DNA from 2 places in the Streptomyces sp. NPDC050619 genome. Region 2 is predicted to be linked to the other one. Evidence: riboswitches for the same ligand, from Rfam matches in the RefSeq annotation. Region 2 holds a riboswitch; the other holds the start of a gene.
What was found. A riboswitch is a leader RNA that binds a small molecule or an ion and turns the genes downstream of it on or off. The one in region 2 is predicted to bind thiamine pyrophosphate.

Region 1: another riboswitch for thiamine pyrophosphate. It lies ahead of AB0I77_RS36740 (thiamine ABC transporter substrate-binding protein); the one in region 2 lies ahead of thiC (phosphomethylpyrimidine synthase ThiC).

The regions. Positions count from the first base shown of each region.
Region 1 is NZ_JBFAIR010000028.1:145,628-151,269, reverse strand. It holds gene AB0I77_RS36750 (ABC transporter ATP-binding protein) at 1-606, opposite strand, end outside; gene AB0I77_RS36745 (iron ABC transporter permease) at 607-2,250, opposite strand; gene AB0I77_RS36740 (thiamine ABC transporter substrate-binding protein) at 2,247-3,326, opposite strand; TPP riboswitch at 3,404-3,509, opposite strand; gene rlmN (23S rRNA (adenine(2503)-C(2))-methyltransferase RlmN) at 3,534-4,640, opposite strand; gene AB0I77_RS36730 (helix-turn-helix domain-containing protein) at 4,724-5,104, opposite strand; gene AB0I77_RS36725 (RidA family protein) at 5,214-5,621, shown strand.
Region 2 is NZ_JBFAIR010000015.1:93,646-99,287, forward strand. It holds gene thiC (phosphomethylpyrimidine synthase ThiC) at 157-1,965, opposite strand; TPP riboswitch at 1,958-2,147, opposite strand; gene AB0I77_RS24635 (YibE/F family protein) at 2,219-3,814, shown strand; gene AB0I77_RS24640 (SsgA family sporulation/cell division regulator) at 4,073-4,510, opposite strand; gene AB0I77_RS24645 (IclR family transcriptional regulator C-terminal domain-containing protein) at 4,609-5,343, opposite strand.

The DNA of each region.
Region 1 (5,642 bases), on a different contig from region 2:
GAGCACGGTGGTGCCCAACCGGCCGAAGAGTTCCCGCAGTTCGACGACGAGCCGCTCCCGCAGCGAGCGGTCCAGCTGGCCGAGCGGCTCGTCGAGCATCAGCAGCCGGGGACGGGGAGCCAGGGCACGGGCGAGCGCCACCCGCTGCTGCTCACCTCCGGAGAGCGCCGCGACCGCCCGGCGCCCGGCGCCCGGAAGCCCGACCAGCTCCAGCAACTCCTGAACCCGCTCGTCCTGTTGTGCCTTCGACGCGCCGTGCATCCGCAGCCCAAAGGCGACGTTCCCGGCCACGTCCCGCTGCGGGAAGAGCTGATGGTCCTGGAACATCAGCCCGATCCCACGCTTGTGCGCGGGCACGCCGGCCTGGTCGCTCCCGTCGAGCAACACCCGTCCACCATCGAGGGGTTGGAGTCCGGCCACCGCCCGCAGCAGCGTCGACTTGCCGCTGCCGCTGGGCCCGAGCACGCACACGATCTCGTGCTCGGCGACATCGAGGCCGACCCCGTCCAGCGCGGACTGCCCGGCCCGCCCGTTCCGCCCGTTCCGCCCGTTCCGCCCGTTCCGCCCGCCGAACCGTACGGTCGCGTCCTCAAGGCTCAGCAGCATCTAGAACTCCCCGGTCCGGTCGGTGCGCAGCCGCTCAAGCACCAGGAGCGCCACCGCGCACACCACCATCAGAATCGTCGAAAGGGCCATCGCCTGGCCGTAGTTGAGGGCACCGGGCCGCCCGAGCAGCCGCGCCACGGCGACCGGCAGCGTGGGATTGTCCGGCCGCGCGATGAACACCGTCGCCCCGAACTCACCGAGCGACACCGCGAAGGCGAACCCCGCCGCCACCAGCAACGCCCGCCGCACCATCGGCAGATCGACCTCACGCCACACCCGCCACGGCGACGCCCCGAGCACCGCCGCCGCCTCCCGCAGCCGCACGTCCACCGCCCGCAGCACCGGCAGCATGGTCCGGACGACGAAGGGGACGCCGACCAGCGCCTGGGCCAGCGGCACCAGGATCCAGGAGGACCTGAGGTCGAGCGGCGGCTCGTCGAGGGCGATCAGGAAGCCGAATCCGACGGTCACCGCGGACACGCCCAGCGGCAGCATCAGCAGCGCGTCGAAGCCGCGCACGAACCGGCCCGCGTCCCGCCGCGTCAGCGCGGCCGCGGCGAGAGCGCCGATCGCCACGGCGATGGCGGTGGCGGTGGCGGCGTACTGCAGTGAATTGCCGATCGCCTCGATCGGCGGGACGAGGAAGATCCCGCTGTCGTCACCGGTCAGCGCCCGGTAGTAGGCGAAGTCGGGCGCGTCGAGGGACCGCTGCACCAGCACGGCGAGCGGCAGCAGCAGGAGTACGGCGATGGTGACCAGGACGCCGGTCAGCAGCGCCCACTGCCCGGCCCCGCGCGGCCGGCGCGCGGTCGCGGACGCGTCCACCAGCTTCAGGGCGGTCTCCCGGCGCCGTACGGTCCACGCGTGCACGGCGAGGACCGCGCCCACCGCGACGAACTGGATCAGCGTCAGCACGGCGGCCGTGGACAGATCGAAGATCTCCGAGGTCTGCCGGTAGATCTCCACTTCGAGGGTCGAGAAGGTCGGCCCGCCGAGGATCTGCACCACGCCGAAGGACGTGAAGGTGAACAGGAAGACCATCAGCGCGGCGGCGGCCACGGCGGGGCCGAGCGCTGGCAGGGTGACCTTCCGCCAGGCTTTCAATGCGGACGCGCCGAGCATCCGCGCGGCCTCCTCCTGGCGCGGGTCGAGCTGCGCCCAGAGCCCGCCGACCGTCCGTATCACCACCGCGTAGTTGAAGAAGACGTGCGCGAGCAGGATCGCCCACACGGTGGTGTCCAGCCGTACGCCCCACAGCTCGTCCAGAAGCCCGCCGCGGCCGACGAGCGCCAGGAACGCCGTACCGACGACGACCGTCGGCAGCACGAAGGGCACGGTGACGACGGCCCGCAGGATCTGCTTGCCGGGGAAGGCGAAGCGGGCGAAGACATACGCGCCGGGCAGGGCGACCAGCAGGGTGAGCGCGGTGGAGGCGAGTGCCTGCCAGGTGGTGAACCACAGGACGTGCCGGATGTCGGACTGCGTCAGTACGTCCGCGATCCGCCCGAGCTGCCAGGTCCCGTCGACCTTCAGACCGCGCGCGACGATCGCGGCGACGGGGTAGGCGAAGAACACCGCGAAGAACGCGACGGGCACGGCGATGAGCCCGAGCCGCGCCGCGTTCCCCTTGAAGCGCGGGGTCACTTCAGTACGAGCGAGGTCCACGACTTGACCCACTGGTCACGGTGGTCGGCGATCCTGGCCGGGTCCATGGTCTCGGGATCCTTGGCCTGCGGCCCGTACTTCGCGAACTCGGCCGGCACCTGGGCGCCCTCCCGCACCGGGTAGACGAACATGTTGAGCGGCATGTCCTCCTGGAACTCCTTGGTGAGCAGGAAGTCGAGGAACTCCTTGCCGCCCTTGGCGTTGGCGGCGTTGCTCAGCAGGCCCGCGTACTCGACCTGGCGGAAGCAGGTGCCGGCGGCGACGCCCGTCGGCGCGGTCGTCGGCTTCGGGTCGGCGTAGATCACCTCGGCGGGCGGCGAGGAGGCGTAGGAGACGACGAGCGGCCGGTCGGCGCCCGCCTTCTTGCCGGCGGAGGAGCCGGAGAACTCCTCGTTGTAGGCCTGCTCCCAGCCGTCGACGACCTTCACGCCGTTGGCCTTGAGCTTTGTCCAGTAGTCCGACCATCCGTCGCCGCCGTACTTGGCCGCGGTGCCGAGCAGGAAGCCGAGCCCGGGCGAGGAGGTGGAGGCGTTCTCGGTGACGAGGAGGTTCTTGTACGCGGGCTTGACCAGGTCGTCGAAGGAGGCCGGCGGGGTCAGCTTGTGCTTGCTGAAGTACGCCTTGTCGTAGTTGACGCAGATGTCGCCGGTGTCGATGGGCGTGACCCGGTGCTTGTCCTCGTCGACGCGGTACTCCGGCTCGACCTGGTCGGAGCCCTTCGCCTCGTACGACTGGAACAGCCCGTTGTCGAGCGCCCGTGACAGCAGGGTGTTGTCGACGCCGAAGAAGACGTCGCCCTGCGGGTTGTCCTTGGTGAGGATGGCCTTGTTGACTGCCTGCCCGGCGTCGCCGTCCTTGAGGACCCTGACCTTGTAGCCGGACTTCTTCTCGAAGTCGGCGAGGACGCTCTTCGACACGACCCACGAGTCGTGGCTGACGAGGGTCACGGTCTTGGAGCCGCCGCCGCTCCCGCTGTCGGACGATCCGCACGCCGACAGCGTGACAGCGCAGCCCAGGCCGACGGCCACGGCCGCGAGCTTCTTGGTGGTGCTCACCGATTTCCTCCTGGCTGACCAGGAAGAGACGCTGCCCTGCCCGGGACCTGAGACGGTTCCCGGGCAGGGCACAACAGCTTGAGTGATGACCGAACTTCCTACCCAGAATGACCTGGGCAAGGTTCAGAGGGTCTGCGGTCTGTCCCGCACTCTCAGCGCTGTGGCGCTCCCCTGTCGGAATATGAATATGTACTTACGCGGGCCACACTACCGCTCGGTCGCGGCGAGCTGACCGCACGCCCCGTCGATCTCCTGTCCACGGGTGTCCCGGACCGTGACCGGCACACCATGGGCCGCGATGGCCTCGACGAACGCCTTCTCGTCCTCGGGACGGGAGGCGGTCCACTTCGACCCCGGCGTCGGGTTCAGCGGGATCAGGTTGACGTGCACGGGCTTGCCCCTGAGCAGCCGCCCGAGCCGGTCGCCCCGCCATGCCTGGTCGTTGATGTCCCGGATCAGCGCGTACTCGATGGACAGCCGGCGCCCGGACCGCTCCGTGTACGCGAAGCCCGCGTCCAGGACCTCGCGCACCTTCCACCGCGTGTTCACGGGGACGAGGGTGTCGCGCAGCTCGTCGTCGGGGGCGTGCAGCGAGATGGCGAGCCGGCACTTGAAGCCCTCGTCGGTGAAGCGGTTGATCGCCGGGACGAGTCCGACCGTCGAGACGGTGATCCCGCGCTGCGAGAGCCCCAGTCCGTCGGGCTCGGGGTCGGTGAGCCGCCGGATGGCACCGACGACCCGGTTGTAGTTGGCGAGGGGCTCGCCCATGCCCATGAAGACGATATTGCTCAGCCGCGCCGGACCGCCGGGAATCTCGCCGTCCCTCAGGGCCCGCATACCGTCCACGATCTGGTGCACGATCTCGGCGGTGGACAGGTTCCTGTCCAGGCCCGCCTGGCCGGTGGCACAGAACGGGCAGTTCATCCCGCATCCCGCCTGGGAGCTGATGCACATGGTCACCCGGTCCGGGTAGCGCATGAGCACCGACTCGACGAGCGTCCCGTCGAACAACCGCCACAGCGTCTTGCGTGTGGTGTCCGCGTCGGTCGACAGATGCCGCACGACGGTCATCAGCTCGGGAAGCAGCGCCTCCTGAAGCTTCTGCCGCGAGCCGGCCGGGATGTCGGTCCACTGCTCCGGATCATGCGCGTACCGCGCGAAGTAGTGCTGCGACAGCTGCTTGGCGCGAAACGGCTTCTCGCCGATCGCGGCGACGGTGTCCTTGCGCTCACCGGGGGTGAGATCGGCAAGGTGCCGCGGCGGCTTCTTGGCTCCGCGGGGGGCGACGAAAGTGAGTTCTCCGGGTGCAGGCATAACCCTCCCAGTGTCGCAGATCGCTCGGTGTGCCCTGCGGGCCGAGCCTGTCCGTGCATCCACGCAGGAGCGTGCTGTCGGCGTCAGGCCTCGAAGCGGCGGCGGGCAGCCTCTATGTGACCGAGGTAGGTATGGGTCCAGTCGCACATTCCATCGACCGTTGCGCGCAGGCCCTGGCCCGGCTCGGTGAGGATGTACTCGACCCGGGGCGGCACCGTGGGGTGCACGGTGCGCTCGACCAAGCCGTTGCGCTCCAGCATGCGCAGGTTCTGGGTGAGCATCTTGTGGCTGATGCCCTCGATCTCGTTGCGCAACTCACTGAAGCGCAGCGTGCGTTCACCGAGAGTCTCGATGATCAGGAGCGCCCACTTGTTGGCGACGTCGGAGAAGATCTCCCGTGCCAAGGAGTCCGCGCGACTCAGATCCGCGTCCTCGGGTGAGCCGCTGTACTGCTTGGTCACCATCAGGTTCCCCAGTCACTGAAAAGTGCGTTCTTCCACGTCAGCGCTTACTCTCCTACGGTTTCCGAGTAACCACAAGAGAGCGAGTGCTCACGACAAGGAGGCGGACAGCATGGCCCTCACCCTGGTGAACCCCAGCGGATTGCCCGAAATCGATGTCTACCGGCAGGTGGCGATCGCATCCGGATCGAAGCTCGTCTTCATCGCCGGACAGGTCGCCTGGGATGCCCAAGGGGTCACGGTAGGCGAAGGTGACCTCGCCGCTCAGGTCGAGCAGTGCTACCTCAACATCGGCACCGCCCTGGCCGAGGCCGGCGGCTCCTTCGACGACGTGGCGAAGCTGACCGTCTACGTCGTCGGCTGGACCCCCGACAAGATGCCCACGCTCCTGGAGGGCATCGCCCGGGCCGCCGCGAAGCTGGGAGTCACCCCGGTTCCGCCGGCCACACTGATAGGCGTCGCGGCACTGGACGTCCCCGACCACCTGGTCGAGATCGAAGCCACCGCGGTCCTCGACTGAGGTGATCTTCCGGCGCCTCCC
Region 2 (5,642 bases):
GCCGTCCGTTGGGTCCGTTGCGTCCGTTGCGTCCGTTGCGTCCGTTGCCAGGACGCTCAGGACATCGGAGTCCGTCACCGGCGATCAGCCCAACGATCAGCCCGATGCCGATCCAGTCCGTCGGCGATCAGTCCGCCGGCGATCAGGTCATCGCCGTCAGTCCGCGATCGGCAGATACACCCGGTTCCCGCTCTGGGCGAACTCCTTCGACTTCTGGAGCATCCCCTCAGCGACCTCCTCAGCCGTCGCCCCGGCAGCCGCTGTACCGCCGAACTGCTTTGTGATGCTTTGGCTAATCTTCATCGAGCAGAACTTCGGCCCGCACATCGAGCAGAAGTGAGCCGTCTTGGCGGGTTCGGCCGGCAGCGTCTCGTCGTGGAACTCCCGTGCCGTGTCCGGGTCGAGGGCAAGGTTGAACTGGTCCTCCCACCGGAACTCGAAGCGGGCGTCGGACAGTGCGTCGTCCCACTCCTGTGCACCTGGGTGCCCCTTGGCGAGGTCGGCCGCGTGGGCGGCGATCTTGTAGGTGATAACGCCGGTCTTGACGTCGTCACGGTTGGGCAGGCCCAGGTGCTCCTTGGGCGTGACATAGCAGAGCATGGCCGTGCCCCACCAGGCGATCATCGCGGCACCGATGCCGGAGGTGATGTGGTCGTACGCCGGAGCGACGTCCGTCGTCAGCGGCCCGAGCGTATAGAACGGAGCTTCATCACAGATCTCCTGCTGAAGGTCGATGTTCTCCTTGATCTTGTGCATCGGGACGTGGCCCGGGCCTTCGATCATCGTCTGTACGTGGAAACGCTTCGCGATCCGGTTGAGTTCCCCGAGCGTGCGCAACTCCGCGAACTGCGCCTCGTCATTGGCGTCCGCGATCGATCCGGGCCTGAGGCCGTCGCCGAGCGAGTACGTGACGTCGTAGGCGGCGAGGACCTCGCAGAGCTCCTCGAAGTTCTCGTACAGGAAGCTCTCCTTGTGGTGCGCGAGGCACCAGGCGGCCATGATCGAGCCGCCGCGGGAGACGATGCCGGTCTTGCGGTTGGCCGTCAGCGGTACGTACGGCAGGCGCACGCCCGCGTGGACCGTCATGTAGTCCACGCCCTGTTCGGCCTGCTCGATGACCGTGTCCTTGTAGATCTCCCAGGTCAGCTCCTCGGCCCTGCCGTCGACCTTCTCCAGGGCCTGGTAGAGCGGGACCGTACCGATGGGAACGGGGGAGTTGCGCAGCACCCACTCGCGGGTGGTGTGGATGTTGCGGCCGGTGGACAGGTCCATGACCGTGTCGGCGCCCCAACGGGTCGCCCAGGTCATCTTCTCCACCTCCTCCTCGATCGAGGAGGTGACCGCCGAGTTGCCGATGTTGGCGTTGACCTTCACCAGGAACCGCTTGCCGATGATCATCGGCTCGATCTCCGGGTGGTTGACGTTGGCGGGCAGCACCGCGCGCCCCGCTGCGATTTCCTCGCGTACGACCTCCGGGTCGACGTTCTCCCGGACGGCCACGAACTCCATCTCGGGCGTGATCTCCCCGCGACGTGCGTACGCGAGTTGGGTGACGGCCTTCCCGTCGTGGCTGCGACGCGGCTGCCGGGGCCGTCCCGGGAACACCGCGTCGAGGTTCCTGAGTCCCCCGCGCGGCGAGGTGTGCTTGATCCCGTCGTCCTCGGGGCGGACCGGACGGCCCGCGTACTCCACGGTGTCGCCGCGGGCGACGATCCAGTTCTCCCGCACCGGCGGCAAGCCCCTGCGGACATCGGTTTCGACGAGTGAATCGGTATACGGGCCTGACGTGTCGTACAGCGTGACCGACTGCCCGTTGGTGAGGTGCACCTGACGGACCGGCACGCGCAGATCGGGGCGTGAGCCCTCGACGTACGCCTTGTGCCAGCCGATGGACTTCCCGGTCTCCCCGTCGCTTTCGCTGGAAAGCGGGGTGGAGACAGGCGTGCGTGCGTCCTCGTTGGTCATGAGACCTACTCCCTACGCCGGCATTACCCGGTAACAGGTTCGGCGGTCGACGCAGCGGCTTCCGTCTGCCAACGCTTCGTGTGAAACATCACTCGCTTCAAGCGATGTTTCATGTGAAACATGGCTGGGACGGAGGTCAGCGCCCTCTCAGCCCGGTGCTCCGAGCTCCCGCGTGTACAAAGGTGGCTCCACGCTAGCGGCAATTCGGGCGCGGTGAACAGAGGGCCCCTGTCGTTCTTGCGATGATCGGTCGGTGACCACGACACCTCAGCCCCCGTACCCGCCGCCCGAGCCACCCCGCGGGCCCGGCTCCGGAAACGGCATGAGCCACGGCCGCGGAGACGGCCTTGGCGGCAGCCATGGAGGTGGCACAGGTCCTGGTGGTGAGCACGGCCACGGGCCTGGAGCGGGAGCCGGTGGCGGTGGCAGGGGCGGTGGCGGGCACGGTGACGGACACGGTCACGGTCCCGATGACGGACACGGACCTGGTGGCGGACACGGTCCCGGTTCCAGTGGCGGCCATTCGCACAGTCACAGTCATGGGCCGGCGGCCCCCGTCTCCCGGCACTTGCGCAAGGTCATCGCGGCCATCCTCATCCCGTTCGCCGCCGCGGTGGTGGTCGGGCTCGCGGTGCTGTGGCCCGGTGGTGCCCCGGGGCACGAACGCACGGGTGTCGGCTTCGACCGGCAGACCCAGCAGGCCACGGTCACCAAGGTCACGAGCGTGAGCTGCAAGTCGGTGAACGCCTCGGGAGAGACCCCGACCGGTGACACCTCCACCGCCGAGGGCTCGTCCGCGCAGCAGCAGGCGGACGGCACCTGCAAGCGGGCGACGATCCGGGTCGACACCGGCAAGGACAAGGGCCGTACGTTCACCGAGATCGTGCAGCCGGACCAGTCACGGCAGTTGCACGAGGGCGAGAAGGTCGTGGTCGCCTACGAGCCCTCCGCGCCTAAGGACCTGCAGTACTCGGTCACCGATGTGAACCGCCGACTGCCGATGGCGCTGCTCGCCGGCATCTTCGCGCTCGCCGTCGTGGTGGTGGGCCGACTGCGCGGCGTCATGGCGTTGGTCGCACTGGCCATCAGCTTCATGATCCTCAACTTCTTCATCCTGCCCGCGATCCTTCAGGGCTCGAACCCGCTGGTCGTGGCCGTGGTCGGGGCGAGCGCCATCATGCTGATCGCCCTGTACCTGTGTCATGGCCTCTCGGCCCGGACCTCCGTGGCGGTGCTCGGCACACTCATCTCGCTGGTGCTGATCGGTGTCCTCGGCTCGCAGTTCATCGGCTGGGCCGCGCTGACCGGGAACACGGACGACAACACCGGTCTGATCCACGGCCTGTATCCGTCGATCGACATGAGCGGTCTGCTGCTCGCCGGCGTCATCATCGGTTCGCTCGGTGTCCTGGACGATGTGACGGTCACACAGACGTCGGCGGTCTGGGAACTGCACGAGGCGAACCCGACGATGGGCTGGCGCGGGCTGTACCGCGCGGGTATCCGGATCGGCCGCGACCACATCGCGTCCGTCGTCAACACGCTCGTCCTCGCCTACGCGGGCGCCGCGCTGCCGCTGCTGTTGCTCTTCTCGATCGCCCAGAGCAGCGTGGGGACGGTCGCCAACAGCGAGTTGGTCGCGGAGGAGATCGTGCGCACGCTGGTGGGCTCGATCGGCCTGGTCGCCTCGGTGCCGGTCACCACGGCCCTCGCGGCCCTGGTGGTCGCGTCCGACCGGCCTGGGACGGAGACGGTGACACCCGCGGGGGCGACGGGAACGGAAGCAGCGGGGACCGGTGCCCGACCGGCTCCGGCGCGCGGCGGGAAGGGGCGGCGCCGCAGGCACTGAGGCGGGGAGGCCCGGTTGGCAGTCCGCAGGCACTGAGGCGAGAGACCCGGCTGACAGTCCGCAGGCACTGAGGCGGGGAGGCCCGGTCTGCGGCCCGCCGGCCGGCGCGCCGGTTCGCCCGGCCGATCGGCTGGCACGCCGGCCCACCCGACCAGTGGGCCCGCCCGACCGGGTTGATCCACCAACCCGGGCAGAAGCGTTACTGCCCACTTCCACGACCGTGACCAAGCGTTTCGCCGACCTCATTGCCGTAACGCTTCAGCCGGCGCTCTGCTCCTCCGCCAGGATGCGGTCCAGAGCCTCGTCGAGGTGGGCGTCGAAGTCGGCGAGAGCACCCTCCTGGCCCAGCGGCACCAGCTTGTCGGTGCGGTCGAGGAAGGCGACGAGCGGCGCCGTGGACGAACGGAACAGCGCCTGGTCGCTGCCGACCTGAAGCCGGATCAGCACATCTCCCAGCGAGTCGGGATCGGCGGGGGCGACCCGCACATCGCCCTCACCGCACGGCTGTCCCACTCCGTCGATCAGCAGTTCGCGGCCGAAAGCCCAGGTCACAGGGGCGTCACCCGGCAAGTGGAAGGTCAACCGAACGGCATAGGGATCGCAACTCTCGTAGCGCAGTTCCACCGGGATGCGGAAGGAGAGCTCTTCGGACACGAGAAAGCTCATCATGACCTCTGCCTGTACGGACTCGCGCATCGCCTACCCCGTCGTGTGATGTCGACTGGCTGGGAAGGTTCCCTCTGACACTGTGGCATCTTGCTGAACGTGTACGCCGGATCACAAGGAGTGAGTTTTCAGATACTGATAGAGATCGCGAGCGACCCCAGGAGCCGCCCCATGACACTCTGCAGCTCCCGCGTCGCCGCAGGCAGCCGGTCGGCCTGATGAGCAGGCAGAGAAATGGCCATGGTCGCGGCCGTGGTGCCCACCGTGATCGGGATCGCCGCACACACCGTCCCCAGCGCGTACTCCTGACGCTCCGTAACCGGGTCCGCCCTCCGCATCCGTTCGAGGCGCCGTAGCAGGGTGTGGCTGTCGCGCACCGTGTAGGGGGTGATGGACCGCACGGGGTGGCGGTCGAGATGGTCACGCCGGGCGTTCTCGTCCAACTGGGCCAGCAGGCACTGCCCGATGGCGTGCGCGTGCGCCGTCTCGCGGAAGTCGGCCCACTCCTCGACCGCCGGGTTGCCCGGGGTGTCGGAGACGCACATGACCTCGATCTCGCCGTCGCGGTACATCGCGTAGTACACCGGCACGCCGATGGCGTCGCGCCAGTGTGCGAGCGTGTCGACGACGGTGCTGCGACGTTTCTCCTGAGCTCCGCTGCTGCTCAGCCGCACGGCCGCCTCACCGAGAAAGAACAGTCCTTTGTCGCGGCGCAGATAGCCCTCGTGCACGAGGGTGCGCAGCAGGTGGTAGGCGGTGGGGAGCGCCAGGCCCGTCTCGCGGGCCAGCTGTTTGGCGGGCGCTCCGTGCTCATGGTCGGCGACGGATTCCAGCAGGCGCATCGCGCGCTGCACCGATCCGATGAGGGTCGTGGACTGCGGCTGCCCGGAGGCTTGCGTCGCCTGCCGCTGTACGGGAGGAGTCCTCGAGTGGGGCCGCGCCGACGGTGCGGGCTGCTCGGGGGGCCGGATGGAGGCTCCCGAAATGGGGACGGCGGCCGGGGCGGCAGCGGAGGGTGGGTGGGATTCTGCGGAGGCGGTGTCAACCGTGGCCAAGGGTCACTCCCGAAGCGCGAGGGGGCACCCGTGCGGGGAGACACGGGAGGGGGGTGTACGCCGCTCGCGGGGGTCACCCCCCGCGTCGAGTTCCGGACTCTAACCGT